2 linked regions of the Variovorax paradoxus B4 genome follow. The protein of the gene in region 1 interacts with the protein of each later gene in a pairwise test. Links are inferred from orthologs where the notes say so. Each region holds a gene or a part of one and is shown in the gene's direction. Other genes may lie near its edges.

Evidence for each region.
Region 2: the proteins of bioB (region 1) and VAPA_RS02565 interact in binary tests that used the Escherichia coli proteins (3 or more experiments, as listed by UniProt). The link is inferred for Variovorax paradoxus B4 from one-to-one orthologs.

Annotation. Positions count from the first base shown.
Region 1 is NC_022247.1:2,433,573-2,448,618, forward strand. Bases 6,984-9,982 are described here. They hold bioB (biotin synthase BioB), read left to right. Parts: upstream 6,984-7,968; coding sequence 7,969-8,997; downstream 8,998-9,982. Other genes in these bases: VAPA_RS11315 (acetyl-CoA carboxylase biotin carboxylase subunit), read left to right, coding at 6,984-7,969; VAPA_RS11325 (VOC family protein), read left to right, coding at 8,994-9,485; VAPA_RS11330 (DinB family protein), read right to left, coding at 9,460-9,982. In the rest of the region: VAPA_RS11290 (GntR family transcriptional regulator), read right to left, coding at 1-491; scpA (methylmalonyl-CoA mutase), read left to right, coding at 620-2,782; VAPA_RS11300 (GNAT family N-acetyltransferase), read left to right, coding at 2,793-3,269; methylmalonyl Co-A mutase-associated GTPase MeaB, read left to right, coding at 3,263-4,315; VAPA_RS11310 (acyl-CoA carboxylase subunit beta), read left to right, coding at 4,356-5,900; more of VAPA_RS11315, read left to right, coding at 5,921-6,983; more of VAPA_RS11330, read right to left, coding at 9,983-9,987; VAPA_RS11335 (TetR/AcrR family transcriptional regulator), read left to right, coding at 10,060-10,698; VAPA_RS11340 (Lrp/AsnC family transcriptional regulator), read right to left, coding at 10,688-11,185; drug/metabolite exporter YedA, read left to right, coding at 11,301-12,227; VAPA_RS11350 (LysE family translocator), read right to left, coding at 12,249-12,887; VAPA_RS11355 (RnfABCDGE type electron transport complex subunit B), read right to left, coding at 12,884-13,519; VAPA_RS11360 (polyhydroxyalkanoate depolymerase), read right to left, coding at 13,516-14,931. UniProt on the Escherichia coli protein: Catalyzes the conversion of dethiobiotin (DTB) to biotin by the insertion of a sulfur atom into dethiobiotin via a radical-based mechanism.
Region 2 is NC_022247.1:552,677-567,557, reverse strand. Bases 4,568-7,401 are described here. They hold VAPA_RS02565 (class II glutamine amidotransferase), read left to right. Parts: upstream 4,568-5,517; coding sequence 5,518-6,285; downstream 6,286-7,401. Other genes in these bases: VAPA_RS02560 (TonB-dependent receptor), read left to right, coding at 6,421-7,401; VAPA_RS02570 (ABC transporter substrate-binding protein), read left to right, coding at 4,568-5,467. Outside these bases: VAPA_RS02590 (6-phosphofructokinase), read left to right, coding at 1-1,117; VAPA_RS02585 (cysteine-rich CWC family protein), read left to right, coding at 1,122-1,352; VAPA_RS02580 (zinc-binding metallopeptidase family protein), read right to left, coding at 1,343-2,641; VAPA_RS02575 (DHA2 family efflux MFS transporter permease subunit), read left to right, coding at 2,769-4,253; more of VAPA_RS02570, read left to right, coding at 4,415-4,567; more of VAPA_RS02560, read left to right, coding at 7,402-8,652; VAPA_RS02555 (PepSY-associated TM helix domain-containing protein), read left to right, coding at 8,652-9,953; gshB (glutathione synthase), read right to left, coding at 9,916-10,869; VAPA_RS02545 (benzoate/H(+) symporter BenE family transporter), read right to left, coding at 10,866-12,131; VAPA_RS02540 (hypothetical protein), read left to right, coding at 12,303-12,743; VAPA_RS02535 (polysaccharide deacetylase family protein), read left to right, coding at 12,754-13,677; VAPA_RS02530 (GntR family transcriptional regulator), read left to right, coding at 13,735-14,502; VAPA_RS02525 (potassium transporter Kup), read right to left, coding at 14,541-14,881.

The DNA of each region.
Region 1 (15,046 bases):
TTCATCACCTTGCGCAGGTCGGCCACCATCTGGTCGCGCCATTTGTTGTTCGCAATGGCCAGGAGGCGCATGTGAAAGCGCTCGTTGACCGCGAAGAAATGCTCGCGGTCTTCCTTGCCGGGGGCGCCTGCCGCTTCCAGCTCGGCGTGCAGCGCCTTCAGCTCGGCGCGTTGTGCATCGCTGGCGCGCTCGGCCACCACGCCGGCCGCATCGCTTTCCAGCAGCGAGAGCAGGTGGTAGACGTCCGCCAGGTCCTGCTCGGACACCTCGGTGACGTAGGCACCGCGCCGCACCTTCATCGTCACCAGGCCTTCGGCCGCCAGCACCTTCAGGGCTTCGCGCAGCGGCGTGCGGCTGATGCCGTATTCCTCGGCCAGCTTGAGTTCGTCGATCCAGCTGCCCGGCTCGAGCTCCCGGCGGAAGATCCGCTGGCGCAGCAGCTCGGCCACCTCTTCATAGAGGGCGCGGGGGGTAAGGGTGACGGCGGACATGGGGCGGACTGTACCGCAAAAACGAGTTTGAATTAATAATTACAGGATCGGTTAGACTCTCGGCCGGCTTGCAAATCCTTGCAGGCGAATTTGCGACTACCCTGCAAGACACTGCGAAACAGCCCCTCATGAGCAGCACACCCGAACCCACCTTCAAGCCTGCCAACCTCGACGACTGGGCCAAGGCCGCCGCCAAGTCGGCGCCGGGTGGCGACCTGGGCGCGCTCGACTGGCTCACGCCGGACGGCATCACTGTGAAGCCGCTCTACACCGCCGCCGACCTGCAGGGGCTCAAGTACACCGATACGCTGCCCGGCTTCGAGCCCTACCTGCGCGGCCCGCAGGCCACGATGTACGCGGTGCGTCCCTGGACCATCCGCCAGTACGCGGGCTTCTCGACCGCGGAAGAGTCGAATGCGTTCTACCGCAAGGCGCTGGCCGCCGGCGGGCAGGGCGTGAGCGTGGCCTTCGACCTTGCCACCCACCGCGGCTATGACAGCGACCATCCGCGCGTGACGGGCGACGTCGGCAAGGCCGGCGTGGCCATCGATTCGGTCGAGGACATGAAGATCCTGTTCGACCAGATCCCGCTCGACAAGGTGAGCGTGTCCATGACCATGAACGGCGCCGTGCTGCCGGTGCTGGCGGGCTACGTGGTCGCGGCCGAAGAGCAGGGCGTGAGCCAGGACCAATTGAGCGGAACCATCCAGAACGACATCCTCAAGGAGTTCATGGTCCGCAACACCTACATCTTCCCGCCCGGGCCGAGCATGCGGATCATCGGCGACATCATCGAGTACACGGCGCAGAAGATGCCCAAGTTCAACTCGATCTCGATCAGCGGCTACCACATGCAGGAAGCCGGCGCCAACCAGGCGCTCGAGCTGGCCTTCACGCTGGCCGACGGCAAGGAGTACGTGAAGACCGCGCTGGCCAAGGGCCTGGACGTCGACGGCTTCGCCGGGCGCCTCTCCTTCTTCTGGGCCATCGGCATGAACTTCTATCTCGAAGTGGCCAAGATGCGTGCCGCGCGCCTGCTGTGGTGCCGCATCATGAAGGAGTTCAACCCGAAGAACCCCAAGAGCCTGATGCTGCGCACGCACTGCCAGACCTCGGGCTGGTCGCTCACCGAGCAGGACCCGTACAACAACATCGTGCGCACCACCATCGAGGCGATGGCCGCGGTGTTCGGCGGCACGCAGAGCCTGCACACCAATGCGCTCGACGAAGCCATTGCCCTGCCCACCGAGTTCAGCTCGCGCATCGCGCGCAACACGCAGCTCATCATCCAGGAAGAGACGCACATCACGAACGTGGTCGACCCCTGGGCCGGCAGCTACATGATGGAGAAGCTCACGCAGGACATGGCCGATGCGGCCTGGGCCATCATCGAAGAGGTCGAGGCGATGGGCGGCATGACCAGGGCGGTCGACAGCGGCTGGGCCAAGCTCAAGATCGAGGCGGCCGCCGCCGAAAAGCAGGCGCGCATCGACTCGGGCAAGGACGTGATCGTCGGCGTCAACAAGTACAAGCTCAAGACCGAAGACGCGATCGACAGCCTCTCCATCGACAACGTGATGGTGCGCGAGCAGCAGGTGGCGCGGCTGCAAAAGATCCGCGCCTCGCGCGACGCCGCCAAGGTGCAGGCCGCGCTCGACGCGCTCACCGACGCCGCCGAGAACAACACCGGCAACCTGCTCGCACTCAGCATCGATGCGGTGCGCCAGCGCGCCACGGTGGGCGAGATTTCGGACGCGCTCGAAAAATCATTCGGCCGCCATCGGGCCGACACGCAAAAGGTGACCGGTGTGTACGCTGCTGCCTATGACTCGGCCGAAGGCTGGGAAACGCTCAAGACCGAAATCAACGCCTTCGCCGAGGAACAGGGCCGCCGCCCGCGCGTGATGATCTCCAAGCTGGGCCAGGACGGGCACGACCGCGGCGCCAAGGTGGTGGCCACGGCCTTCGCCGACCTGGGCTTCGACGTGGACATGGGGCCGCTGTTCCAGACGCCCGAAGAGTGCGCGCGCCAGGCCATCGAGAACGATGTGCACGCGGTGGGGGTGAGCACCCTCGCAGCCGGCCACAAGACCCTGGTGCCCGCCATCATCAATGAGCTGAAGAAGCAGGGCGCGGACGACATCATCGTGTTCGTCGGCGGCGTGATCCCGCGGCAGGACTACGACTTTCTCTACGAGGCCGGCGTCAAGGGCATCTACGGTCCGGGCACGCCCATCCCGGCCAGCGCCAAGGACGTGCTGGAGCAGATTCGCGCGGCGGTTTCGGCCTGAGAAGCAGAGCGTGGGCGATCTCTTGTCGCGGCTGTCGCTGCAGCCGGTTGAATCCAGCGATTTCGAGGCCATGCTGGCCCTGCGCGTCGATGCGATGCGCCCCAGCCTGGAGCGCGTGGGGCGCTTCGACCCGGCGCGCTCGCGCGAGCGGCTGCAGGCCGGATTCGTCGTGCCCTTCATGCACCACATCGTGCTCGACGGCGAGCTGCGCATCGGCTTCGTCACGCTCAAGCCCGAGGACGCGGATGCGCTGCGGCTGGACCACCTCTATCTGCGCACCGGCTTCCAGGGCCTGGGCATCGGCGAGTGGGTGCTCGAGTGGGCCAAGTCGCAGGCGCGCGAACAGCAGGTGGACATCAAGCTCACCGCGCTCGTGCAGAGCGATGCCAACCGCTTCTACCTGCGGCACGGCTTCGTGCTCGAGGGCGAAGAGGGCGTCGACCTGCACTACCGCTGGCGCGTGACGTCCCCGGGGGACGCGTGCTGAACCCGGCTTCCGCCGCCCTGGAACGCGCGATCGCCGAATCGGACGGCATGGCGCAGCGCCGGGCGATCGCCAAGGCCATCACGCTGCTCGAATCGACCCGCGCCGACCATCGCGCGCAGGCCGACGAACTGCTCACCGCGCTGCTGCCGCGCACCGGCAATTCGTTTCGCCTCGGTATCTCGGGCGTACCGGGCGTCGGCAAGTCGACCTTCATCGAAACACTGGGCCTGCTGCTGATCGACAAGGGGCACCGCGTCGCGGTGCTCACCATCGACCCGTCCTCCACCGTTTCGGGCGGCTCCATCCTGGGCGACAAGACGCGCATGGAGCGGCTCTCGGTGCACGAGCGCGCCTACATCCGTCCGAGTCCGTCGAGCGGCACGCTCGGCGGCGTGGCCGAGAAGACACGCGAGGCCATGCTGGTGTGCGAGGCCGCCGGCTACGACATCGTGATCGTCGAGACCGTGGGCGTGGGCCAGAGCGAGACCGCCGTCGCCGGCATGACCGACATGTTCGTGCTGATGCAGCTGCCCAATGCGGGCGACGACCTGCAGGCGATCAAGAAGGGCGTGATGGAGCTGGCCGACCTGGTCGTCATCAACAAGGCCGACATCGACAAGGACGCCGCGACGCGTGCGCAGGCACAGATCACCTCTGCCCTGCGCCTCTTCGGCCACCAGGGCAACCCGGAGCACGCGCACGCGGTGCACGACGCGCACAGCGGCGCGGAGGTGCGCTTCTGGCTGCCCAGGGTGCTGCAGCTCAGCGCGCTCGCGGGCACGGGCGTCGATGCCTTCTGGGATGCCGTCATGCAATTCAGGCAACTGCAGACCGCCAACGGCAAGCTCGCCAGGCGCCGCGAAAAACAGGCCACCGCCTGGATGTGGGAACGCATCGACGCCGGCCTCAAGCAGGCCTTCAGGCAGCACGCGCAGGTGCGCGAACTGCTGCCGCAGCTCACCCAGCAGGTGGCGGAGGGCTCGCTGCCCGCATCGACGGCGGCGCGCCAGCTGCTTGCGGCGGCCGCCATCACCGCCAGACCATGACAACACACGAAATTCAGGACCACAGCTTCGGAAGCACACCATGCAAGAACTGATCGAACAACTCGAAAAGAAGCGCGCGCAGGCGCGCATGGGCGGCGGGCAGAAGCGCATCGACGCGCAGCACGCCAAGGGCAAGCTCACGGCGCGCGAGCGCATCGAGCTGCTGCTGGACGACGGCACTTTTGAAGAATGGGACATGTTCGTCGAGCACCGCTCGGTCGATTTCGGCATGGCCGAGCAGAAGATTCTCGGCGACGGCGTGGTCACCGGCTACGGGATGATCAACGGCCGCCTGGTGTTCGTGTTCAGCCAGGACTTCACGGTGTTCGGCGGCGCGCTCAGCGAAGCGCATGCCGAAAAGATCTGCAAGGTGATGGACCAGGCCATGAAGGTCGGCGCACCCGTCATCGGTCTCAACGATTCGGGCGGCGCGCGCATCCAGGAAGGCGTGGCCTCGCTCGGCGGCTATGCCGACGTGTTCCAGCGCAACGTGATGGCTTCCGGCGTGGTGCCGCAGATCAGCATGATCATGGGCCCGTGCGCGGGCGGTGCGGTGTACTCGCCGGCCATGACCGACTTCATCTTCATGGTGAAGGACTCGAGCTACATGTTCGTCACCGGCCCCGAGGTGGTGAAGACCGTGACGCACGAGAGCGTCACGGCCGAGGAGCTCGGCGGCGCCGTCACCCACACCACGCGCAGCGGCGTGGCCGACATGGCGTTCGAGAACGACGTCGAGGCGCTGATGATGCTGCGCCGCCTGTACAACTACCTGCCGCTCAACAACCGCGAGAAGCCGCCGGTGCGCCTGGGCAACAACGGCCAGGGCGACCCGGCCGACCGGCCCGACTACTCGCTCGACACGCTGGTGCCCGACAACCCGAACAAGCCCTACGACATCAAGGAGCTGATCCTCAAGGTGGTGGACGACGGCGACTTCTTCGAGCTGCAGCCCGACTACGCGAAGAACATCGTGATCGGCTTCGCGCGCATGGAAGGCCAGACCATCGGCATCGTGGCCAACCAGCCGCTGGTGCTCGCGGGCTGCCTGGACATCAAGAGCAGCATCAAGGCCGCGCGCTTCGTGCGCTTCTGCGATGCCTTCAACATTCCCGTGGTCACCTTCGTCGACGTTCCCGGCTTCATGCCCGGCACGGGGCAGGAGTACGGCGGCATCATCAAGCACGGCGCCAAGCTGCTCTATGCGTATGCGGAGTGCACGGTGCCCAAGATCACCGTCATCACGCGCAAGGCCTATGGCGGCGCGTACGACGTGATGGCCTCCAAGCACCTGCGCGGCGACGTCAACCTGGCCTGGCCGCGCGCCGAGATCGCGGTGATGGGCGCCAAGGGCGCGGTGGAAATCATCTTCCGCGAGGACAAGAACGACCCCGAGAAACTCGCGGCCCGCGAGGCCGAGTACAAGGCGCGTTTCGCCAACCCGTACGTGGCGGGCGCCCGCGGCTACATCGACGACGTGATCCTGCCGCACGAAACGCGCAAGCGCATCTGCCGCTCGCTGGTGATGCTGCGCGAGAAGAAGCTCGAGAACCCGTGGCGCAAGCACGGAAACATCCCACTGTGAGCGGCACGGAGAAGAAGAACATGTTCAAGAAGATCCTGATCGCCAACCGCGGCGAAATCGCCTGCCGCGTCATCCAGACGGCCAAGAAGATGGGCATCCTCACCGTCGCCGTCTACTCGGAAGCCGACAAGGAAGCCCGCCACGTCGAGCTGGCCGACGAGGCCGTGCACATCGGCGCCGCCCCGAGCCGCGAGAGCTACCTGCAGGCCGACCGCATCATCGAAGCCTGCAAGAAAACCGGCGCCGAGGCCGTGCATCCGGGCTACGGCTTCCTGTCGGAGAACGAAGCCTTCGCGCGCAAGGTCGAGGAAGAGGGCATTGCCTTCATCGGGCCGAAGCACTATTCGATCGCGGCCATGGGCGACAAGATCGCCTCCAAGAAGCTTGCGAACGAGGCCCAGGTGAACACCATCCCGGGCTGGAACGACGCCATCGAGACGGCCGAGCGCGCCGTCGAGATCGCCAAGGACATCGGCTACCCCGTGATGATCAAGGCCTCGGCCGGCGGTGGCGGCAAGGGCCTGCGCGTGGCCTACAGCGACAAGGAAGCCTTCGAGGGCTTCACCTCGTGCCGAAACGAGGCGCTGAGCAGTTTCGGCGACGACCGTGTGTTCATCGAGAAGTTCGTCGAGGAGCCGCGCCACATCGAGATCCAGGTGCTGGGCGATTCGCACGGCAACGTCATCTACCTGAACGAGCGCGAGTGCTCGATCCAGCGCCGGCATCAAAAGGTGATCGAGGAGGCGCCTTCGCCCTTCATCAGCGATGCCACGCGCCGTGCGATGGGCGAGCAGGCGGTGCAGCTGGCCAAGGCCGTGAAGTACCAGAGCGCGGGCACGGTGGAGTTCGTGGTCGGCAAGGACCAGAGCTTCTACTTTCTCGAGATGAACACGCGGCTGCAGGTGGAACACCCGGTGACCGAATGCATCACGGGGCTCGACCTGGTCGAACTGATGATCCGCGTGGCGGCCGGCGAAGAGCTGCCGCTCACGCAGGCCGAGGTCAAGCGCAACGGCTGGGCCATCGAATGCCGCATCAATGCCGAGGACCCGTTCCGCAGCTTCCTGCCTTCGACCGGCCGCCTGGTGAGGTTCCAGCCGCCGGCCGAGACCATGTTCGCGAGCGACACCGAGCACCTGAACGGCGTGCGGGTGGACACCGGCGTGTACGACGGCGGCGAGATTCCGATGTACTACGACTCGATGATCGCCAAGCTCATCGTCCACGGCAAGGATCGGCAGCACGCGATTGCACGCATGCGCGAGGCGCTCAACGGCTTCGTGATCCGCGGCATCAGCAGCAACATCCCGTTCCAGGCCGCGCTGCTCGCGCATCCGAAGTTCGTGGCGGGTGATTTCAACACCGGCTTCATCGCCGAACACTACGGCAACGGCTTTCATGCGGAAGACGTGCCGCACGCCGATCCTTCGTTCCTGATCGCGCTCGCGGCGTATGTGCACCGCCGCTACCGCGCGCGGGCCTCGGGCATCAGCGGGCAGCTCGAAGGCCATGGCGTGAAGGTGGGCGAGCAGTTCGTGGTGGTGGAGCTGGGTCCGGAGGGCAAGCACGTGCATCACCCTGTTTCGGTCACCGACTTCCATGGCAAGACCGGCGCCAGCGCCGTCGCCGTGGGCGGCAAAAACTACAAGATCGACAGCGGCTTTGCGCTCGGTGCCATTCGCGTGCAGGGCACGGTCAACGACCGGCCCTTCACCGCGCAGGTCGAGCGCGGGGCCGGCAAGAACCCGCTGGCGCTGCGCGTGTCGCACGACGGCACGCAGGTCGAGGCGATGGTACTGTCGCCCCAAGGCGCGCGCCTGCTCGGGCTGATGCCCTACAAGGCGCCGCCGGACCTGAGCAAGTTCCTGATGTCGCCGATGCCGGGCCTCTTGGTCGAGGTGTCGGTGCAGCCGGGCCAGCAGGTTCGCGCCGGCGAGAAACTGGCCGTGATCGAGGCCATGAAGATGGAAAACGTATTGTTCGCCACGCAGGACGGCGTGGTCGGCAAGATCTCGGCAGGCAAGGGCGAATCGCTCGCGGTCGATCAAATCATTCTGGAGTTCAACTGATGGGTGCCAACGATTTACAACAGACGGTCACGCTGCACCGGCCCACCAAGGCCGCGGCGCCGCAAGGCCCGTGGACGGTCGAAGCGATACAGGCGCTGCTCGACAAGCCGCTGATGGACCTGCTGTTCGAGGCGCAGACGGTGCACCGCCAGCACTTTCCCGAAGGCGACATCGAGCTGGCGACGCTGCTCTCGGTCAAGACCGGCGGCTGCCCGGAGAACTGCGGCTACTGCCCGCAGTCGGCCGAGTTCGACACCGGCGTGAAGGCGCAGAAACTCATGGAGGTCGACGAGGTGGTGCGCGCCGCGCAGGCCGCCAAGGACGCCGGTGCCACGCGCTTCTGCATGGGCGCCGCATGGCGCGCGCCGAAGGACCGCGACGTCGAGAAGGTGGCGGTGCTGGTCGAGGCCGTGAAAGGCCTGGGCCTGCAGACCTGCGCCACGCTCGGCATGCTGGAGCCGCACCACGCGCACCAGCTCAAGGCCGCAGGCCTGGACTACTACAACCACAACCTCGACACCGCGCCCGAGTACTACACCGACGTCGTCGACACGCGCACCTACCAGGACCGGCTCGACACGCTGGCCCATGTGCGCAGCGCCGGCATCAGCGTGTGCTGCGGCGGCATCGTGGGCATGGGCGAGCAGCCGGTGCACCGCGCGGGGCTGATCGCGCAGCTGGCCAACCTCGACCCCTATCCGGAGTCGGTGCCGATCAACAGCCTGGTGCGCGTGCCGGGCACGCCGCTGGCCGATTCGGAGCCGGTCGATCCCTTCGACTTCGTACGCATGATCGCCGTCGCGCGCATCACGATGCCGACGGCGCGCGTGCGGCTCTCGGCGGGGCGCCAGCAGATGGGTGATGCCGTTCAGGCGCTGTGCTTCATGGCCGGCGCGAACTCGATCTTCTATGGCGACAAGCTGCTCGTCACCGGCAATCCCGACGTCGAAGCCGACACGGTGCTGCTGCGCAAGCTCGGCCTCAATGCGCGGCAGGTGCAGGAGCAGCCGGAAGGTTGCGCCGCATGACTACCGCCGCCGCACGCCCCTTCAAGGTGCTGGGCATCCAGCAGATCGCCATCGGCGGCCCCGACAAGCTGCGGCTGCAGAAGCTCTGGGTCGACATGCTGGGGCTCGAGGTCACGGGCACCTTCAAGAGCGAGCGCGAGAACGTCGACGAGGACATCTGTTCGATGGGCAGCGGGCCGTTCAAGGTCGAGGTCGACCTGATGCAGCCGCTCGACCCCGAGAAGAAGCCGGCCGTGCACGCCACGCCGCTCAACCACGTGGGCCTGTGGATCGATGACCTGCCCAGGGCCGTCGAGTGGCTCGCCGCGCAGGGCGTGCGCTTTGCGCCCGGCGGCATCCGCAAGGGCGCGGCGGGTTTCGACATCTGCTTCCTGCACCCGAAGGCGAACGACGAGTTTCCGATCGCCGGCGAGGGCGTGCTGATCGAGATGGTGCAGGCGCCGCCGGAGGTGGTGAGCGCCTTCAGCGCGCTGGCGCGCCAGCCCTGAGGTTTCGGCGCGCCGGTTCGCTCCGGTGCAGGAAGACGGCGAAGGTGTCCCAGGGCAGCTCGGCGCCCGCTGCCGCCAGCAGGCGTCCGGCTTCGCCGCGGTGATAACTGCTGTGCGTCAGCACATGCAGCAGCATCTCTTCACGCGACATGCAGCCCGTGTCTCCATCAGTGAAGACGAAGGACAGGGTCTCGGCCAGTGCTTCGGGCGAGACGGCGTCGATGTAGCGTTCGTACCAGGCCAGGCATGTGTCGTTGCGATCGCGCAGCTCGTGCAGCGCGAGCGTGCCGGTGGCGCTGACCGAAGCAAGGCCGTGCGGCTCGCCGTCCAGATGGGCGGCGAAGACGCGGTCCACCAGGTGATTGTGGTGAACGAGGTGCAGCGATGCGTCCCTGGTGGCGCCATGCGCTTGCGCGTCCAGGCCTTCCAGGCAGGCCAGAAGCTCGTTGTCTGCCCAGCGCCGGTAGGCGAAGAGCCGCTGGAGAAGCGAGCGAGACGGCATGCAGTGGAACCTCCTGATGCTGCGATTAAAATGCGAGTAATCTGCTCGCATTGTCGCTTCGCCCCCTGCACCATGTCTACTCGCATTGCCAGACCCACGGCCGCCATGCGCAAAGCGCCGCGCCAGGCGCGCTCGAAGGCCACGGTGGATGCCATCGTCGAGGCGGCTGCTCGCATTCTTGCAACCGGCGGCGCGGCCGGCTTCTCGACCAATCAAGTGGCACAAGCCGCGGGCGTGGGCATCGGCTCGCTCTACCAATACTTTCCCGACAAGCACGCCATCGTCGAGGCCATCCGAAGGCATCATCTCGACGAAGTGCTGGCGGCCCTCCGCGCCGCCAGCGCATGCCGGGGTGCGCCCAGGGCGTGCGCCGAGACGCTGGTCGATGGCCTGGTCGCGGTGCACGCGGGCAAGCCGGGCCTGCATCGCGCGCTGCTGGAGCTTGCGCCTGCGCACACGGGTGAGGCGCAGGCGGCAGACGGCTTCGAGCAGGCGTACGCCGATGCCTATGTGGAAGTCGTGAAGGCGCTGCGAGGGCGGCAGCCCACAACGCGTGCGCAGGCCATGGCGCTGGTGCTGTCGGGCGCCGTGGAGGGCGCGATTCACGCAGCGGCTCGCGCCGGGCTGGTCGCTTCACCCGCGTTTCGCCGGCAGCTCGTCGATCTGGTCATGGCCTACCTGGTGCACGAACGGCAACCGTCTACGCGTTGAGCACCTTCTTGATCGGCGGCTTCACGTCCGATCGCTGAGGCGGCAGCATCGGCTGGTGCTCGCGCGCCGGGTTCAGGATGATCGAGGTGGCCGTCTCGGTGAGGATGCAGAACTTGGTGACCACCGCATCGAGGTGGCTCACGTCGATGACCGCGATCTCCAGGATCCAGCTGTCGTCGCCTGTCACGTTGTAGGCATTGACGCATTCGGGCGTCTGCTGCACCAGTTCCACCACGCGCGCATAGTCGGCGCGGCCCACGCGGATGATCGCGCGGATGCCGTAGCCGAGCTTGCCGAGGTTCACGGTCGCGCGGTAGCCACTGATCACGCCCGCGGCCTCGAGCTTCTTCACGCGCTCCGTCACGGCCGGCTGGCTCAGGTGCACGCGCCGGCCGAGTTCGGCCATGGTGAGCCGCGCATCGGCCTGCAGTTCGGCCAGGATGCGGGTGTCGTGGGCATCCAGCGCGGGGTTCAAGGTGAAGTCCATGCAACTCCTTCAAATCGACGGTACGGAACGCAAAGAACCATGAAATGTGCATGGTTGCGAGAAGATTGCTTTCATACCATGGACGGCGTTTCTCTACCAACAAGACAACATCGACATGCCCACTCTCGCATCCCCCGCCCAAGCCGCGTCCGGTCCCGCGCGCACCGCGCTGCCACCGCTGCTGTGGCTCTGCCTGGCCGCCACCTGGGTGGTCTGGGGCTCGACCTATCTGGCGATCAAGTACGCGCTGATCAGCTTCGCGCCGTTTCTTCAGATGGGCTCGCGCTTCCTGTTCGCGGGCGTGCTGCTCGCTGCCTGGATGCGCTGGCGCGGGGCCGCCTGGCCCTCGCGCGAGCAGTGGCGCAATGCCCTCGTGGTCGGCGCGTTGATGCTGGGTGGCGGCATGGGCGGCACGGCCCATGCCGAAGTGTCGATCGGCTCCGGGCTGGTGGTGGCCTTCATCGCGGTGGTGCCGCTGCTGATTGCGCTGCTCAACCTGATCTGGGGCGTGAAGCCGACGCGGCTGGAGGCGGCGGGCATTGCGCTCGGGCTCATCGGCGTGCTGATGCTGACGCAGGGCAGCGGCTTCCAGTCGTCGCCCGCGGGGCTGGCGGCGATTTCCATTGCCTGCATCTGCTGGTCGATGGGCAGCGTGCTGAGCCAGCGCAGCCTGCCGCTCGCGCCCGGTGCGATGGGCTTCGCGAGCGAAATGATCTGCGGCGGCGTGGTGCTGCTGGCGCTCTCGGCCCTCTCCGGCGAACAGCTGGTGTGGCCGCCGCGGCCCGAGGCCGCCGCGGCCTGGCTCTACCTCGTGGTGTTCGGCTCGCTGATCGCGTTCAATGCCTACATGGTGCTGCTCGCGAGGGCGCCCGCCGCATTGGCCGCGAGCTACACCTTCGTCAATCCGGTGATCGCAATGCTGCTGGGCGTGTGGATTGCCAACGAAACCGTGACGCGCTTCGAGTGGTACGCGGTGGCCGTGGTGCTGGCCGGCGTTCTGCTGCTGCTCTTCAAGCGCCCGCAGAAGGCGAAAGAGAGCTAAGAGGGCTGAGCCCCGCGCTGTTCAGGTACCTGGACGGCGCCAGAAGGCCAGCGTTGCGGCCAGCAGCCACATGCCGGCCGCGCAGCTGCGGTTCAGCATCTTGAGGCCGCGGCGCGAGAGCCAGCGCACGGCCTGCGTTCCGGCGGCCGCATAGGCCAGCATCACGCAGGTGTCGAGCGCCACGAAGATCGCGCCGAGCAGCAGGTACTGCGTGCCCTGCGGCTTGGCGATGTCGATGAACTGCGGCAGGAAAGCGGCGAAGAACAGCACCGTCTTGGGGTTCGACAGCGCGACGAGCAGGCTGCGCATGAGCGCGACGCGGCCATGCGGGCGAACCTCGATGGCGGATTTGGCCAGCGCCGTGCCGAGGTCGGTTGCGTCGCTGCGCCACAGCTTGACGCCGAGCCAGACCAGGTAGGCGACACCCGCCACGCGGATCGCGTTGAAGAGCAGTTCCGACGCGGCCAGCAGTGAGCCGAGCCCGAGCGCAACCACCGCGATCAGCGTGACGCTCCCGAGCGACGCGCCGGCAATGCCCCAGCTTGCGCGGCGCATGCCGCCGTCGATGCCGTTGGACAATGCCAGCAGCATCGTCGGGCCGGGGATCACGGCCAGTGCGATCGAGGCGACGACGTAGATGAGCAGGGTGTCGAGGGTCATGGCTTGGCGGCGGGTGGTCGTTGTTGCGAGGCGGCGCGGGCACGCGCCAGCGCGGCTTCGACGATGGATCGCCTGCGCGTGTCGGCAGCCTGCGGTTCGGCGATGGCGGGCGCTTCTTCCGCGCCCTTGCGCTTGTCGGTACGACGATGCTCGGCATGCAGCTTGTAGCGCCCCAGCGCGGCCTCCGCCTGTGCCTGCGACCAGGCCTGCCAGCCGCTGCGGCCCGGCGTCTCGACCTCGAGCGAGATGCAATCGACGGGGCAGGCCGGAATGCAAAGCTCGCAGCCCGTGCAGTGCGCTTCGATCACGGTGTGCATGCGCTTGTTGATGCCCACGATGGCGTCGGTCGGGCAGGCATCCAGGCAGAGCGTGCAGCCGATGCACCAGGCTTCGTCGATGACCGCCATGGCGCGTGGCCCTTCGGTGCCGAACTGCGGGGCGATAGGCTGCGCCTCGCGGCCGGTGAGCCGCGCCAGCCTGGCAACACCTTCCGCGCCGCCGGGCGGGCATTGGTTGATGCCAGCCTGGCCGTCAGCCACGGCTTGCGCATACCCTGCGCAATCGGGGTAGCCGCAACGTGTGCACTGCGTCTGCGGCAGTGCATCGTGGATGCGTGCGGCCAGCCCGTTCACTTCCTGCGTGCCGCGGGCTTCTTGACGGCGGCAACCGCCGCCGCTTTCCTGGCTGCGACATTCTTGCTGGCTGCAACGGCAGCCGTGTTCCGCCCCGGCTTGATCCGGTCTTCGGCCGGCAGGCTTTCGCGCGCACCGGCGCGGCGCTGGGGCTGGTCGTGGGCCGCGATGAACTTCAGCACCTCGGGGTAGACCAGTTCGCGCCAGCGGCGGCCGCTGAAGATGCCATAGTGGCCCGCGCCCTTGACTTCGTAGTGCTCGCGCTGCGAAGCGGCAACGCCGGTGCACAGGCTGTGCGCGGCCTCGGTCTGGCCCGAGCCCGAAATGTCGTCGAGTTCGCCCTCGACGGTCAGCAGGGCGGTCGAATGGATGTCCTGCGGGCGCACGCGCTCGATCTGGCCCTTGGGGTTCCTGACGTCCCAGGTGCCGTTCACGAGTTCGAACTTCTGGAACACGGTGCGGATCGTGTCGAGGTAATAGTCGGCGTCCATGTCGAGCACGGCGTTGTACTCGTCGTAGAACTTGCGATGGGCCTCGGCGCTCGCGTCGTCGCCCTTGATGAGGTCCTTGAAGTAGTCGTAGTGGCTGCTGGCGTGGCGGTCGGGGTTCATGGCCACGAAGCCCGTGTGCTGCAGGAAGCCCGGGTACACGCGGCGGCCCTCGCCCGGAAAGCCTTGCGGCACGCGGTAGATCACGTTGTTCTCGAACCACTCGAAGCTCTTGTTCATCGCCAGGTTGTTGACCGCGGTGGGCGACTTGCGCGCGTCGATGGGGCCACCCATCATCGTCATGGTGAGGGGCAGCTGTTCGCCGCGGCTGGCCATGAGCGACACGGCCGCCAGCACCGGCACGGTCGGCTGGCACACGCTCACCACGTGGCAGTTGCCGTACTCGGCCTGCAGGCGGCGGATGAACTCCTGCACGTAGTTGACGTAGTCGTCGAGGCGGAACTCGCCCTCCGACATGGGCACGAGGCGTGCGTTCTTCCAGTCGGTGATGTAGACCTTGTGGTCCTGCAGCATGGTGCGCACCGTGTCGCGCAGCAGCGTGGCGTAGTGGCCCGACAGCGGCGCCACGATCAGCACCACGGGCTGGCTCTTGAGCGTCTTGAGGATGTGCGGTTCGTCGGTGAAGCGCTTGAAGCGGCGCAGCTCGCAAAAAGGCTTGTCGAGCTCGACCGCCTCCTGGATCACCACGTCTTCGCCGTCGACTTTGACGGACTTGATGTTGAACTCGGGCTTCTCGTAGTCCTTGCCGAGGCGATAGAGCAGGTCGTAGCCGGCGGCCATGCGCTGGGCCATCGGCAACTGGCCCCATACGGCGCCCTGGCCGTAGAGCTTGGACGCCGCTTGGGCGAAGTCCGAGAACGGTTCCATCAGGGAACGCTGGGCTTCGTAGAGTTGATAGAGCATCGCTGGTCTGGGAGTGGAATGTTGCGGTGCAATATATCAGCGCACGCGCTGCATTGCAGGGGGCCTAACCCCTACATCGACCCCGCCGCAAGGGCCGTTTCGGGACCAAGAATGT
Region 2 (14,881 bases), 1.9 Mb from region 1 along the record:
CGGCGCGCTGACCGAGGAGCTGATCGACACCGGCGCCGAACCGGCCGAAGCCATCGCGGCGCTGCGCAGCACGCCCGCGGGCGCCTTCGGTTCGTGCCGCTACAAGCTCAAGTCGCTCGAGAAGAACCGGCGCGAGTACGAGCGGCTCATCGAGGTGTTCAAGGCGCACGGCATCGGCTATTTCTTCTACAACGGCGGCGGCGACTCGGCCGACACCTGCTTCAAGGTGAGCCAGCTGTCGCAGTCGATGGGCTATCCGCTGCAGGCGATCCACGTGCCCAAGACCATCGACAACGACCTGCCGCTGACCGACTGCTGCCCGGGCTTCGGCTCGGTGGCCAAGTACGTGGCGGTGTCGACGCTGGAAGCCTCGTTCGACGTGCGCTCGATGGCGGCCACCTCCACCAAGGTGTTCGTGCTCGAGGTGATGGGGCGGCATGCGGGCTGGATCGCGGCCGCCGGCGGGCTCGTGGCCGACCATGGGATTCCGGTGGTGGTGCTGTTCCCCGAGATCGAGTTCGACAAGGCGCGCTTTCTCGCACGCGTCGACGAGCTGGTGAAGCAGCATGGCTACTGCTCGGTGGTGGTGTCCGAGGGCTGCCACTACCCCGACGGCAGCTTCCTGGCCGAGCAGGGCACGCGCGACGCTTTCGGCCATGCGCAGCTCGGCGGCGCGGCGCCCGTGGTGGCGCAGATGGTCAAGGAGGCGCTGGGCCACAAGTTCCACTGGGCCGTGGCCGACTACCTGCAGCGCGCGGCCCGGCACATTGCCTCGGCCACCGACGTGAGGCAGGCCTACGAGCTGGGGCAGCGCGCGGTCGAGCTCGCGCTCGAAGGCCGCAACGCGGTGATGCCCACCATCGAGCGCACCTCCGATGCGCCCTATGCCTACCGCATCGGCAGCGCGCCGCTCGACGCAGTGGCGAACGTCGAAAAACCCATGCCGCGCGACTTCATCTCGGACGACGGCTGGGGCATCACCGACAAGTGCAGGCGCTACCTTCTGCCGCTGATCGAGGGCGAGGACTACCCCGCCTATCGCAACGGCCTGCCGGTGTACGCCACATTGCGGAACGTGGCCGTGCCCAGGAAGCTCCCTGCCTTCGAGCTCGCCTGACGTGATGGAAACGGCCACTGCCATCGACGCCACGCGCTGCCCGCTGTGCGGCGAGCAGAACCGCTGCGCCATGGAAGCCGCGCGCGAAACCGGCCAGCCGCAGCCGCCCTGCTGGTGCATGGCGGCCGACTTCGGCCATGCGCCTTTCGCGGCCCTGCCCCAGGCATCGCGCGGAAAGGCCTGCATGTGCGCCCGCTGCGCCGCGGGAACGCCTGCCGAGCCTCGTCAGGACTGAGCGGCGTCCTGCTGCTGGCTTTGGGCCGGCGGCAGCGGTACGCCGGGCGAAGCCGCCGCGGACACCGTACTGTCGCGCTGCTGCGTGATCACGCAATGGATGAACTGCAGCTTGCCGACGGCCACGCGCGGCAGCACGAAGGGGTAGTAGTCGGGCTGGCCCATGCTGCGCGAAAGCTCGTTGAGCACGTTGGTGAGCAGCACCCAGCCGTTGAGAAAATCCAGGAACCTGGCGGCGCCGGGATGCCCCGGCTGCCACAGGTCGTCCATGGTGAACAGGTCGCTCGCGAGCTCGACGTTGGTGGCGTCCACGCCAAAGCTCATGGCCGTGTCGGCGGTGTCGGCCATGTGCAGGTAGTGCGCCCAGGTCTCGGCCCAGTCTTCCCAGGGGTGCATGCTCGCGTAGCTGCTCACGAAGCGGTTGGCCCAGTCGGGCGGCGGGCCCTGTTCGTAGTGCTGCTGGAGCGCCGCGGCGTAGTCGGCGCGCTCGTCGCCGAAGAGCGCGCGGAACTCGTCCAGCCACGGCGTGGGCCGCACCAGCAGGTCCCAGTAGTAGTGGCCGACCTCGTGGCGGAAATGCCCCAGCAGCGTTCGGTAGGGCTCGCGCATTTCAGCCCGGATGCGCTCGCGCACCGCGTCCTCGGCCTCTTCGGCGTTGAGGGTGATCACGCCCTGTTCATGCCCGGTCATCACGTGCGGGCCGCCCGGCATGTTGCCGAGAAAGTCGAAAGCCAGCCCGTGCACCGGATCGGCATGGCGGCTGACCACCGGCAGCCCGAGCGCCAGCAGCTGCGAGATGAGCCGGCGCTTCGCATGCTCGAGCTTGCGCCAGAGTTCGCCGTTGCTCTCCACCGAAAGATCGGGGATGGTGCGGGTGACGCTGCAGGCCAGGCAGTAGCCGGGTGCGAGGCCGTCGGTGTTGAACGACGGGTCGTCGCCCTCGCGCGGGGCCGGCACCATCCAGTTGCAGCTGGCGGCGGTCATGAGGTTGGCGCAGCGGCGGTAGGTCCGGCCGCCGGGGTCGCCGAACACGGTGAAGAGTTCGGGCTCGGCGCCGTCTTCCGCTTTGTCTTGGTCCGGGACGGGCGCCAGCGGCACGACGCCCAGGCGTTCGATCACGTAGCCGAGCGGCGTGCGGCAGGCCAGGCACTGGCTGTTGCGCAGGAACACCGGCCGGCCGCACTGGCAGCGGTAGGCGCGGCTCACCGTCGGCGCCGCAAGCTCGGACGCGAGGTGGGGCGCGGCGTCCGGGTCGGGGGCCTCGGCTCGATCGTCGGTTCGAATATCCATGTCGTTGTTCTGGAGGCAGTGCGGGACAGCGGATGCATTGTGAGGCGGGCAGGCTCCGGCCTCGCCGAGCAAAGCCCGATATGCTTGTAGGACGACGGACCCGCATCGAAAGCCGGGGCCACCGCCCATGACCACCACCCCCAAGCCAGAAGCCGTGTCGCCGGCCCCGCCGTCCATCGGCACCCTGCGCGAACGCCACGGCCCGCGCTACCGCTGGTACCTGCTGCTTTCGGTGATGGTGGGGGTGATGGCGTCGATCATGTCCTCGACCATCGTCAACGTCGCGATTCCGGGCATGAGCCATCATTTCTCGCTGGGTCAGGAGCGCGCGCAGTGGGTGAGCTCGGGCTTCATGGTGGCTATGACGGTCTCGATGCTGACCACGCCCTGGCTCCTGTCGCGCTACGGCTACCGGCGCACCTACGTGGGCACCATGGTGCTGCTGCTGGCGGGCGGCATTGGGGGCGGGGTGGCCAACAACTTCTCGCTGGTGCTGCTGGCGCGCGTGGCCGAAGGGCTCGCGGCGGGCGTGGTGCAGCCCATTCCGGCCATCATCATCCTGCGCGCCTTCGAGCCGCACGAGCAGGGGCGCGCCAGCGGCATCTTCGGCATGGGCGTGGTGCTGGCCCCGGCCATCGGCCCGAGCATCGGCGGCGTGCTGGTCGACCTGTTCGGCTGGCGCTCGATCTTCTTCATGGTGGTGCCGTTCTGCCTGACCTCGATCTGGCTGGCCTACAAGTTCGTGCCCACCACGGCGCCCGGCGGCGTGGCGGCCACGCGCGGCAGCGGGCTCGACTGGCGCGGCCTGGCGCTGGGCACCGTGGGCACCCTCTGCCTGCTGAACGGACTGGTCGAGCTGCGCGGCGATTCGCCGGTCCAGGCAGGCCTGCTGCTCGCGGCCGCGGTGCTGGCCTTTGCCGCCTTCGTCTGGTGGCAGCGCCGGTTCGCGGCCACCGGCGGCGAACCGCTGATGAACCTGGGGCTGTTCCAGTACCGCCAGTTCGCCATGGGCAGCGTGGTCGCCTTCATCTACGGCACGGCGCTGTTCGGCTCGACCTACCTGCTGCCCGTGTACATGCAGGTCGGGCTGCAGCTGTCGGCCTCGCACGTGGGCACCATCCTGCTGCCGGCGGGCATCGTGCTGGCCGTGACCATTGCCGGCGTGGGCCGGCTGGCCGACCGGCAGCCGACCTGGATGCTGGTGAGCATCGGGCTGGTGCTGCTGGCGGCGTCCTTCGCGCTGATGGTGGTGCTCAGGCTCGACAGCGCGCTCTGGCTGCTGGTGGCGTTTGCCATCATCGGGCGCATCGGGCTGGGCTTCATCCTGCCCTCGCTCAACCTCGGCGCGATGCGGCCGCTGGCCAAGCCGCTGATTCCGCAGGGTGCCAGCGCGATCAACTTCCTGCGCATGCTGGGCGGCGCGGCCGGCGTGAGCCTGTGCGCCATCATGCTCGAGTGGCGTTTGGCGGCGCATGGCGATTCGCTGGCCAATGCCGCGAGCAGCCCCGCGCGGCTGGCGGCCTTCGACGAAGTCTTCCTGATGCTGGCCGGGCTGTGTGCGATTGCCATTTGCGCGGCCTGGCAGCTTCGGCAACCCACCCGACAAGGGTAAGCACTTAGTAATACTTAAGCACCCATCGTTTCTAATTGTTAGCATTTGTTAGCTCATGATGGGACGGGTGTTTCATGCAACGCAGAAGTTTTGTCGCCGGGACGGCAGTTTTCGCAGCGGGCCTGACCCATCTCTCATCCGCGCAGGCCGCCGAGGTGGGGGTGACTGACACCGAAATCATGCTCGGCAGTTCGGCCGTCCTGAGCGGCCCGCTCGGTTCGCAGATCAAGGTCGTGCACAACGGCGCCGGCCTGGCCTTCGATGCCATCAACGAACAGGGCGGCGTGGGCGGACGCAAGATCAAGCTGGTGGCGCTGGACGACGAGCTGAAGCCCGAGAAGGCGCTCGAAAACTACGGCAAGCTGCTGAACGACCATCGCGTGTTCGCCTTCTTCGGCTGCGTGGGCTCGGGCACCACGGCCGCCGCGGCCAAAGTGCTGCAGCAAAGCGGTGCACCCAGCGTCGGCGGCTATGGCGTGGGCGACAGCGCGCGCGAACGCGTGGCGGGTTCGGCCTACTTCGTGCGCGCCAGCAATGCACGCGAAGCGCAGGCGCTGGTCGAGCACCTGTCGACCATTGGCGTGAGCAAGATCGCGATCGCCCACCTGGACAACCCTGGCGGCGTCGAGGCTGTGAAGCTGATCGAGGCGGCCATGGCCACGCACAAGCAGACGCCAGCGGCGGTGGTATCGGTGAAGGGCGATGGCTCGACGTCCGCCGCCGCCGGCAAGATGCTGGCGGACAGCCAGTCCCAGGCCGTGCTGATGTACCTGGCCGGCACCGTGGCCGGCGAGGTGATCAAGGCGACCTACGGGGCCGGCAGCAAGCCGATGTTCTATGGCATGTCGATCGTGCCGGGCGAGGTCACGGCCAAGGTGGTGCAACTGCAGGCCAGCGGCCTGGCCATCTCGCAGGTCATGCCCTATCCCTGGGGCGAGGTGGAATCCGTCACGCGCGACTACCGCCGCCTGGCGGAGCGCGCGCAGGTGCCGGTGGGCTACGGCAGCTTCGAGGGCTACCTGAACGGGCTGGTGATGATCGAGGCGCTCAAGCGCACCGGGCGCGACCTGACGCGCGCGCGCCTGCATGCGACGCTGCGCGCCCTCAGGCTGCGCCTGGCCGGCATGGACATCGATTTCTCGACCGGCAGCACCACCGGTTCGCGCTTCATCGAAATGGTGCGCGTCACGCCCGAAGGCCGCTTCGTGCGCTGAACGGGCGGCCGGGTTCCCCAGGCGGTCGGCGCTCGCGCTCTAATAGCGCCATGTGCCAACTGCTTGGAATGAACTGCAACACGCCCACGGACGTGACCTTCAGCTTTACCGGCTTCGCGCAGCGCGGCGGCCGCACCGACCACCATGCCGACGGCTGGGGCATCGCCTTCTTCGAAGACCGCGGGCTGCGCCACTTCGTCGACCACATGCCCGCGAGCGAATCGCCGGTGGCCGAGCTGATCCGGCGCTACCCGATCCAGAGCCGCAACGTCATTGCGCACATCCGCAAGGCGACCCAGGGCGCCGTCAACCTGCAGAACTGCCACCCCTTCGTGCGCGAGCTGTGGGGCCGCTACTGGGTGTTCGCCCACAACGGCGACCTGAAGGATTTCCGCCCGCGGCTGCACGGCAACTTCCACCCGGTGGGCAACACCGACAGCGAGCACGCCTTCTGCTGGATCATGCAGGAGCTGGCCAAGTCGCATGCGGGCGTGCCGAGCATCGAGGAGCTCACGCTCACGCTGCGCGAACTGGCGCCGCAGCTTGCGGGCCACGGCACCTTCAACTTCATGCTGTCGAACGGCCAGGCGCTCTGGGCCCACGCCTCCACGCACCTCTGGTACGTGGAACGGCGCCATCCTTTCGTGACCGCGCAGCTGTCGGACGAAGACCTCGAGATCGATTTCGCACAGCACACCACGCCGAACGACCGCGTGGCGGTGGTCGTGACCGCGCCGCTCACCACCAATGAACGCTGGACGGCCTTCGCGCCCGGCGAACTGCACGTGTTCGTGGACGGGCAGCTGGCGCCGTTCTGAAGCGGCCCCGCTCAGCCGCTCGACTGACAACTTTTCTCTGACACTTTTCCGCAACATGGCGGGAAAGTTTCGAAATCATGGGCTGTGTTATCGAATAATAACGGTTCTCATTTGCATTACAGATTGAACCGTTCCATGTCCGCTGCTCCGTTTCTCCGGCTTCGCCCGACCGTGGCCGCCTCGCTGCTCGCCCTTCACGCAGTGGCGGCCCTTGCCCAGACCACCCCGGCGCAGCCGGCTCCCGCAGTGCCGGCAGCCTCGCCGTCGACAAACGGCACGCTGGCCACCATCACCGTCGAAGCCAGTGCCGACGCTTCGGCCGAGGGCCTGACCAAGCCCTACGCGGGCGGCCAGGTGGCGCGCGGCGGCCGCGTCGGCATCCTGGGCAACCAGGACATGATGAGCACGCCGTTCTCGAGCACCAACTACACCAACGAGCTGATCCAGGACCAGCAGGCCAAGAGCGTCGCCGACGTGCTGCTCAACGACCCGTCTGTGCGCCAGGCGCGCGGCTTCGGCAACTTCCAGGAGCTCTACGTGGTGCGCGGCTTCCCCGTGTACTCGGACGACGTCTCCTACAACGGCCTCTACGGCATGCTGCCGCGCCAGTACATCGCCTCCGAATTCTTCGAGCGCGTGGAAGTGTTCCGCGGCGCCAACACCTTCCTGAACGGCGCCGCGCCCGGCGGCAGCGGCATCGGCGGCGCGATCAACCTGCTGCCCAAGCGCGCCCCCAACGAGCCGCTCACCCGCGTCGGCTTCGGCGTGCAGACCGGCGGCCAAGGCTACGTGAATCTCGACCTGGCGCGCCGCTTCGGTCCCGACGACAGCCTGGGCGTGCGCGTGAACGCCGTGCGCCGCGAAGGCGGCACCGGCGTGTTCAAGGAAAGCCAGCAGCTCAGCGCCTTCGGCATCGGCCTCGACTGGCACAGCCGCAACGTGCGGCTGTCGGCCGACTTCGGCTACCAGAACTACGACCTGAAGGACGGCCGCCCGAGCCTCACGCCCTCCTCGACGCTGCCGATTCCCCGCGCACCCGACGCCGGGTCCAATTTCGCCCAGCCCTGGACCTACTCGAAGGAAAAGGACAAGTTCGCCACCTTCCGCGGCGAGGTCGACATCACCGACAACATCACGGCCTGGGCTGCCGGCGGCGTGCGCCGCAGCGACGAAGACAACGTGCTGTCGAACCCGACCCTCACCGATGCGTTCGGCAACACGAGCAACACGCGCTTCAACAACACCCGCAAGGACCGCATCGGCACCGCCGAGATCGGCGTGCGCGGCAACTTCGTCACCGGCCCGGTGAAACACACCGTGGTGGCCTCGGCTGCCACCTACAGCAACGACCGCGACAACGCCTACACGATCTCGCGCGGCAGCATTCGCAACAACATCTACGCGCCCTCCGCATCGCCCTACCCGATCGCCAACAGCTTCACCGGCAACACGCTCGAAGAGCCGCGCCTGACCGACAAGATCGACACGTCGAGCATTGCCATCGCCGATACCATGTCCTTCCTGGACGACCGCCTGCTGGTCACGCTCGGCGCGCGCCGCCAGACCATCAAGCAGACCAGCTTCGCCTACACCACGCTCAAGGAAACGAGCGCCTACGACAAGAGCAAGGCCACGCCGGTGGCCGGGGTCGTATTCAAGATCACGCCGACCGTGTCGGCCTACGCCAACTACATCGAAGGCCTGGTCAAGGGCAACGTGGCGGGCACGACGGTGAACAACCGCCCGGTCACCAATGCCGGCGAAGTGTTCGCGCCCTACCAGGCCAAGCAGAAGGAAATCGGCGTCAAGTACGACGGCGGCACGCTCGGCGCCAGCGCCGCGTTCTTCACCACGGACCAGCCCACGTATTACTACTCGGGCCAGACCTACGGCCTCTACGGCAAGCAGCGCAACCAGGGCCTCGAGTTCTCGGTGTTCGGCCAGCCGACCAAGGGCCTGCGCCTGCTGGGCGGCCTGACGCTGCTCGACGCCAAGCAGAAGAACACGCAAGGCGGCGCCACCGACGGCCTCACCGCCATCGGCGTGGCCAGGCAGCAGGCCAACCTCGGTGCCGAGTGGGACGTGCCGGGCGTACGCAACCTGTCGCTGAATGCGCGCCTGCTGTACACCTCCAAGCAGTACGCCAACGCCGCCAACACCCAGCAGATCCCGGGCTGGACGCGCTTCGACGTCGGCGCGCGCTACCTGGTCGACCTGGGCAACGGCCGCGCGCTCACGCTGCGCGCACGCATCGACAACCTGTTCAACAAGTCGTACTGGGCGTCGGTGGGCGGCACACAGGGCTCCAACTACCTGGTCCTCGGCGCACCGCGCACCTTCGCGGTGAGCGGCACCATCGACTTCTGATGCGCGCCCTCGCGACCGCCGTACACCGCTGGGCGGGGCTGGCGGTGGCCCTCTTCCTCGTCGTCTCGGGCCTGACCGGCGCCGTCATCTCGTGGGACCACGAGATCGACGGCTGGCTCAACCGCAAGCTCTACGACACTCCGAGCCGCGGTCCCTTCAAGGACCCGTTCGAGCTCGCCGCCGCCGTCGAGGCACACGATGCGCGCGCGCGGGTCGCCTACCTTCCGCTGGGTTTCGAGGAAGGCCACGCCGCCGGCTACTTCGTGCAGCCGCGCACCGACCCGGCCACCGGCGAGCCCTTCAGGCTCGGCTACAACCAGGTGTTCGTCGACCCGGTGAGCGCCGAGGTGCGCGGCCGCCGCGACTCGACCGCGATCTCGCTCAAGCCCGAGACGCTGATGCCGTTCCTGCGCAAGCTCCACTACATGCTGCACGTGCCGGCGATGTGGGGCACCGACCGCATCGGCTGGTGGATCATGGGCACGGTGGCGCTGGTGTGGCTGCTCGACAGCTTCGTCGCGCTCTATCTCACCACGCCGCGCCGGCTGCGCCAGCCAGTGCATCCGGAGCACCGGCCCGCGGGCGTCTGGTGGCAGCGCTGGAAGCCGGCCTGGACGGTGCGCTGGGCGGCCGGCGGCTACAGACTCAATTTCGACCTGCACCGCGCGGGCGGGCTGTGGATCTGGATGCTGATCATCGTCATCGCCTTCACCTCCTTCTCGCTGAACCTCTACAGGGAGGTGTTCCATCCGATGCTCTCGCTGGTGTCGAAGACCACGCCGGGCCCGTCGGCGCTGGTGCCGCTCGCGCCGCTGGGCACGCGCATCGAGCCCGTCATCGGCTTTCGCGAGATCGTGGCCCGGGCCGAGGCCGAGGCCCGGCGCCGCGGCTGGACCACGCCGCTGGGCGGCGTGTTCTACAACGCGCGCGGCGGCTTCTACAACATCTCGTTCTTCGACCGTGCCTCGCACGACGACAGCGACGGCATGGGCCTGTCGAACCTGTACCTCGACGGGCGCGACGGCCACCTCATCGGCAGCAACCGGCCGTGGCACGGCACGGCGGCCGACGTGTTCGCGCAGCTGCAGCTGCCGCTGCATGGCGGGCGCATCCTCGGGCTGCCGGGGCGCATCCTGATGTCGGCCATGGGGCTCGCGGTGGCGATGCTGTCGATCACCGGCATCGTCATCTGGGCGCGCAAGCTGCGCTCGCGGCGGCTGCAGGACCGGCGCCAGCGCGAACCGGCCGGCGCGGCGCCCGCGCTCAGGCAGGGCGCAGGGTTTTCTCCAGCGCGTCGATGAACATCGCCGGCACGTCGAAGCCGGTCTGCTCGGTGATCTCCTGGAAGCAGGTCGGGCTGGTCACGTTGATCTCGGTCACGGAGTCGCCGATCACGTCGAGCCCGATCAGGAGCAGGCCGCGCGGCGCGAGTGCACGGCCCACGGTTTCGGCGATCTCGCGGTTGCGCGGCGTGAGCGGCTGCGCCACGCCCTTGCCGCCGGCCGCCAGGTTGCCGCGCACTTCGGAGCCCTGCGGAATGCGCGCCAGCACGAACGGCGCCGGCTCGCCCGCGATGATCAAAATGCGCTTGTCGCCCTGCACGATGTCGGGCACGAAGCGCTGCACCATGATGGTCTCGGCGCCGTTCTTGTTGAGCGTCTCGACGATGGAGCCGAGGTTCAGGCCGTCCTTCGTCACCCGGAAGATGCCCATGCCGCCCATGCCGTCGAGCGGCTTCAGGATGATGTCGCCGTGCTCGGCATGGAAGTCGCGCACGGCCTGCGCGCTGCGCGTGACCAGCGTGGGCGTGGTGAACTGCGGAAACTCCATGATCGCGAGCTTCTCGGGATGGTCGCGCAGCGCGCGCGGCTTGTTGACCACGTGCGCGCCTTCGCGCTCGGCCTGCTCGAGCAGGTGGGTGGCGTAGATGTACTCGGCGTCGAAGGGCGGGTCCTTGCGCATGAGCACGGCGTCGAAGTCCTTCAGCGCCTTCGATTCGCGGATGTCCTCGCGGTACCAGGCCTTGCTGTCCCCGGTGAGCGTGATCTGCTGCACGTTGGCCGTGACCACGCCGCCCGACACCCACTGCAGGTCTTCCGGCAGGCAGGCCGCGATGCGGTGCCCGCGGCGCTGGGCCTCGCGCATCATCGAGAAGGTGGTGTCCTTGTAGATCTTGAAATGATCGAGCGGATCGGCGACGAAGAGGATGTTTTTCATCTGGGAGTCTTTCCGGCGCCGGGTGCGGCCGCCATGTTGCTGCTGTCTGGCGCGATGTTGCCGGAAGCGGCGATGTCCTTGCCGGCGGAGGCCTTTGTGCGCCCGGCCTGCTGCACCGCGAGGGCGAGCGCGCCCGCCACCACGCCCCAGAAGGCCGAGCCGATGCCCGCGATGGCCACGCCCGAGAGCGTGACCAGGAAGGTGATGATCGCGGCCTCGCGGTGCGGCTCGTCGCGCACCGCGGCAGCCAGCCCGCCGCCGATGGTGCCCAGCAGCGCGAGGCCGGCAATGGCGGCGACCAGTTCTTTCGGAAAGGCCGTGAGCAGCCCGGTGACCGCCGCGCCGAAGAAGGCGATCACCACGTAGAGGGCGCCGCAGCTCACCGCGGCCGTGTAGCGGCGCGCCGGGTCTTCGTGCGCCTCGCGGCCCATGCAGATGGCGGCGGTGATCGCGCCCAGGTTCAGGGCAAAGGCGCCGAAGGGCGCGAGCACCAGCGTGGCGAGCCCGGTTGCCGTGATGATCTTGCTGATCGGCAGGTCGCCGTAGCCTGCGGCGCGGATGGTGGCCACGCCCGGCAGGTTCTGCGATGCCATGGTGACGATGAAGAGCGGCAGCGCCAGGCTCACGATGGCCTGCCAGCTGAACACCGGCATGGTGAACACCGGCCAGGTGAGCGAGAACTGCACCGCGGACACGCTCATCTCGCCGCGCGCCGCCACGAAGGCCATGGCCACGAGCAGCGTGAGCGGCACCGCATAGCGCGGCAGCAGGCGCTTGGCCACCAGGTAGGTGCCGAGCATCAGCAGCACCAGCGGCAACGCGGTTTTCGCGGCGATGAACGCGTCGAGCCCGAAGCGCGCGAGCACCCCGGCCAGCAGGGCGGCGGCAATGGCCATCGGGATCCTGTTCATCACCCGCTCGAACCATCCCGTGGCGCCCGCGAGCACAACCAGCGCGGCGCAGGCGATGAAGGCGCCGACCGCCTCGCCCATGCCATAGCTGCCGGCCGCCACGGCGAGCACCGCGGCGCCCGGCGTGCTCCAGGCGATCATCACCGGCTTGCGCCACCACAGCGACAGCACGATGGAAGGCAGGCCCATGCCGATGCCCAGCGCCCACATCCACGAGGCCGCAAGCTCGGGCGTGGCGCCGAAGGCCTGCGCGGCCTGGAACACGATGGCCACCGAGCTCGTGAAGCCCACGAGCACCGCGACGAAGCCCGCGGTGAAGGCCGAGAGGCTCAGATCCTTGAAAAAACGCATCGGGCGATTGTGCCGGGGACGCCCTGGCTTCGCCCAGCCGCCGGCTTCGGCCGTGCCCTCAGAGATTGTCGACAATTTTTATCTCATAACGTCAACAATCGGCATGAGAATTGCTGCAGCACCGTCGTGCTTCCCGCCATGCACCGCCATGGCCCACATGCTGGAGAACCCATGAACACGCCTGCTTCTTCCGATGCGCCACCATTGCCGGGCCCTTCCACGCCCGCCGAAGTGGTCGACGAGTTCCTTCGCCTCGTGATGATTCCCGACCCGCAATCGGCGTCGCGCTTCACCGCGCCCGACATCCGCATCCGCTTCACCGGCAACCGCGAAATGCAGGCGCCCGGCGACACCTCGGCCTTCAATGCGAAGCGCTACGCCTGGGTGAAGAAGAAGATCGAACACACCGAAGTGGTGGCGGGCGGCACGGCCGAGGAAACCGTGGTCTACAGCCTCGGCACGCTCTACGGCGCCTGGCCCGACGGCACCGCCTTCGAGGGCAACCGCTATGTCGACCGCTACGTGGTGCGCCACGGGCTCATCAGCCGGATGGACGTGTGGAACGACAGCGCCGAATGGCTGCTGGTGCGCGCCGGGCTGGCGGTGCTGTGAGGCGGGGCGCATGACGGCACGCTGGCCCGAGCGGCTGCCCACGCACGGCCGCTTCGACTACAGCCCCATCACGCGTCGGCCCGACCACGCGTGGCCGAACGGCGCACGGCTGGCCGTGTACATCGGCTTCAACATCGAGCATTTCGCGTTCGGCGACGGCCTGGGCGCATGCATCGGCCCGGCCTCGCCGCAGCCCGACGTGCTGAACCACGGCTGGCGCGAATACGGCAACCGCGTGGGCGCCTGGCGCTGTCTCGAACTGTTCGATGCGCTGGCACTGCCGACCGGCGCGCTCGTCAATACGGCGCTCTATGACCATTGCCCGGAGCTGGTGCAGGCCTGCGTGGCGCGCGGCGACGAGCTGATCGGCCACGGCCACAGCAACGCGGAGCGCCAGGGCGCATGGGACGAGGCGCACGAGCGCGCGTTGCTGTCGCGCTGCCGCGAACGCATGCAGCGGGAAAGCGGCCAGGCACCCGCCGGATGGCTGTCGCCGTGGATCTCGGAAAGCGCCGTGACGCCCGACCTGCTGGCCGAGACCGGCTATGGCTACACGCTCAACTGGTGCCACGACGACCAGCCGGTGCGCATGCGCACGCGCGGCGGCGGCTCGATCTGGTCGGTGCCGTATCCGCAGGAGCTCAACGACATTCCGATGATCGTGGGACGCCTCATGGACGCCAGGGACTTCAGCGCGATGGTGGTCGACAACTTCGACGAGATGCTCGAGCAGTCGCGCGCGCAGCCGCTGGTGATGGGCCTCGCGCTGCATCCCTACATCGTGGGGCAGCCCTATCGGCTGCGCCACCTGCGCACGGCGCTGGCGCACCTGGCACGCGCGCGCGACCGCGGCGACATCTGGCTCACCACGCCGGGTGCGATCGCATCCCACATGCAGCGGCTCGCGGCGGACCGGCCCGCGGACTTTGCATAGGCCCCGGCACGCGCTGCACGCGCTCGATAATGGGCGGGTTCCCTCATCGCCTGCGCCATGCCCCGCTCATCCCCGCCATCCAAGCCCGCCATTGCGCCGCGCCCCGCCCGGCGCAAGCTGCCGCCCACCGACGGTGCCGCGACGAAGAGCGACGACCACAGCGACATCGAGGAGCGCATCTACCGCTCGGTCTTCGAAGGCGTGACCAACCAGCGCCTCGCGCCCGGCACCAAGCTGCCGGAGGCATCGCTGTGCGAGCTGTTCGGCGTCAGCCGCGCGCTGGTGCGCAAGGTGCTCCAGCGGCTCGCGCACGATCACATCGTGGAACTGCGGCCGAACCGCGGTGCCATCGTGGCCATGCCTTCGCCCGAGGAAACGCGGCAGATCTTCGAGGCGCGCCGCGCGCTCGAGGCCGCGCTGGTGCGCATGGCCGTGCGCAACGCCACGCGCGCCGAAATCGCCGAACTGCGGCGCCACCTGAAGGAAGAGCATGCGGCGATGCACCGCTACGCGCAGCCCGAGTGGGCGCGCCTGGCCAGCACCTTTCACCTGCGCGTGGCGAAGCTCGCACGCAATCCGATCCTGGAGCGCTACCTGACCGAACTCATGTCGCGCTGCTCGCTGATCGTGGCGCTCTACGAACCGCCCGGCAATGCATCGTGCGAACACGGCGAGCATGCGGACGTGGTCGATGCCATTGCGCGCGGCGATGCGGACGAGGCCGTGCGTCTGATGGAAGAGCACCTGCTGGTGCTTGAGAAGAACATCGCCCTCGACAGGCCCGCCTCGCAGCGCAGCCTGGGGCAGATGCTGGGACTGGGCTGAGGCGGGCGGCCGCGCGAGGCCGCGCGGGCCGCCGCCGGTCAGATCTCGATCTTGGAGCCCAGCTCCACCACCGCGTTGTTCGGCAACCCCAGGAACGCGGCCGCGCCGCTCGCGTTGTGGTGCATCTGCGCGAACAGCTTCTCGCGCCACGGCGCCATGCCGCTGCCCAGCGTGGGAATGACGACGTCGCGCGAGAGGAAGTAGCTCGTCGTCATGGGCTCGAGCTGGCAACCGCGCAGGCGCGCATTGTCGAGCGCGCGCGGCAGGTCGACATCGTTCTTGAAGCCGTAGTGCACGATGACCTGCCAGCAATGATGGCCGAGCGCCTCGATCTCGATGCGCTTGTCCATCGGTATCCAGGGCACCTCGTGGTTGCGCA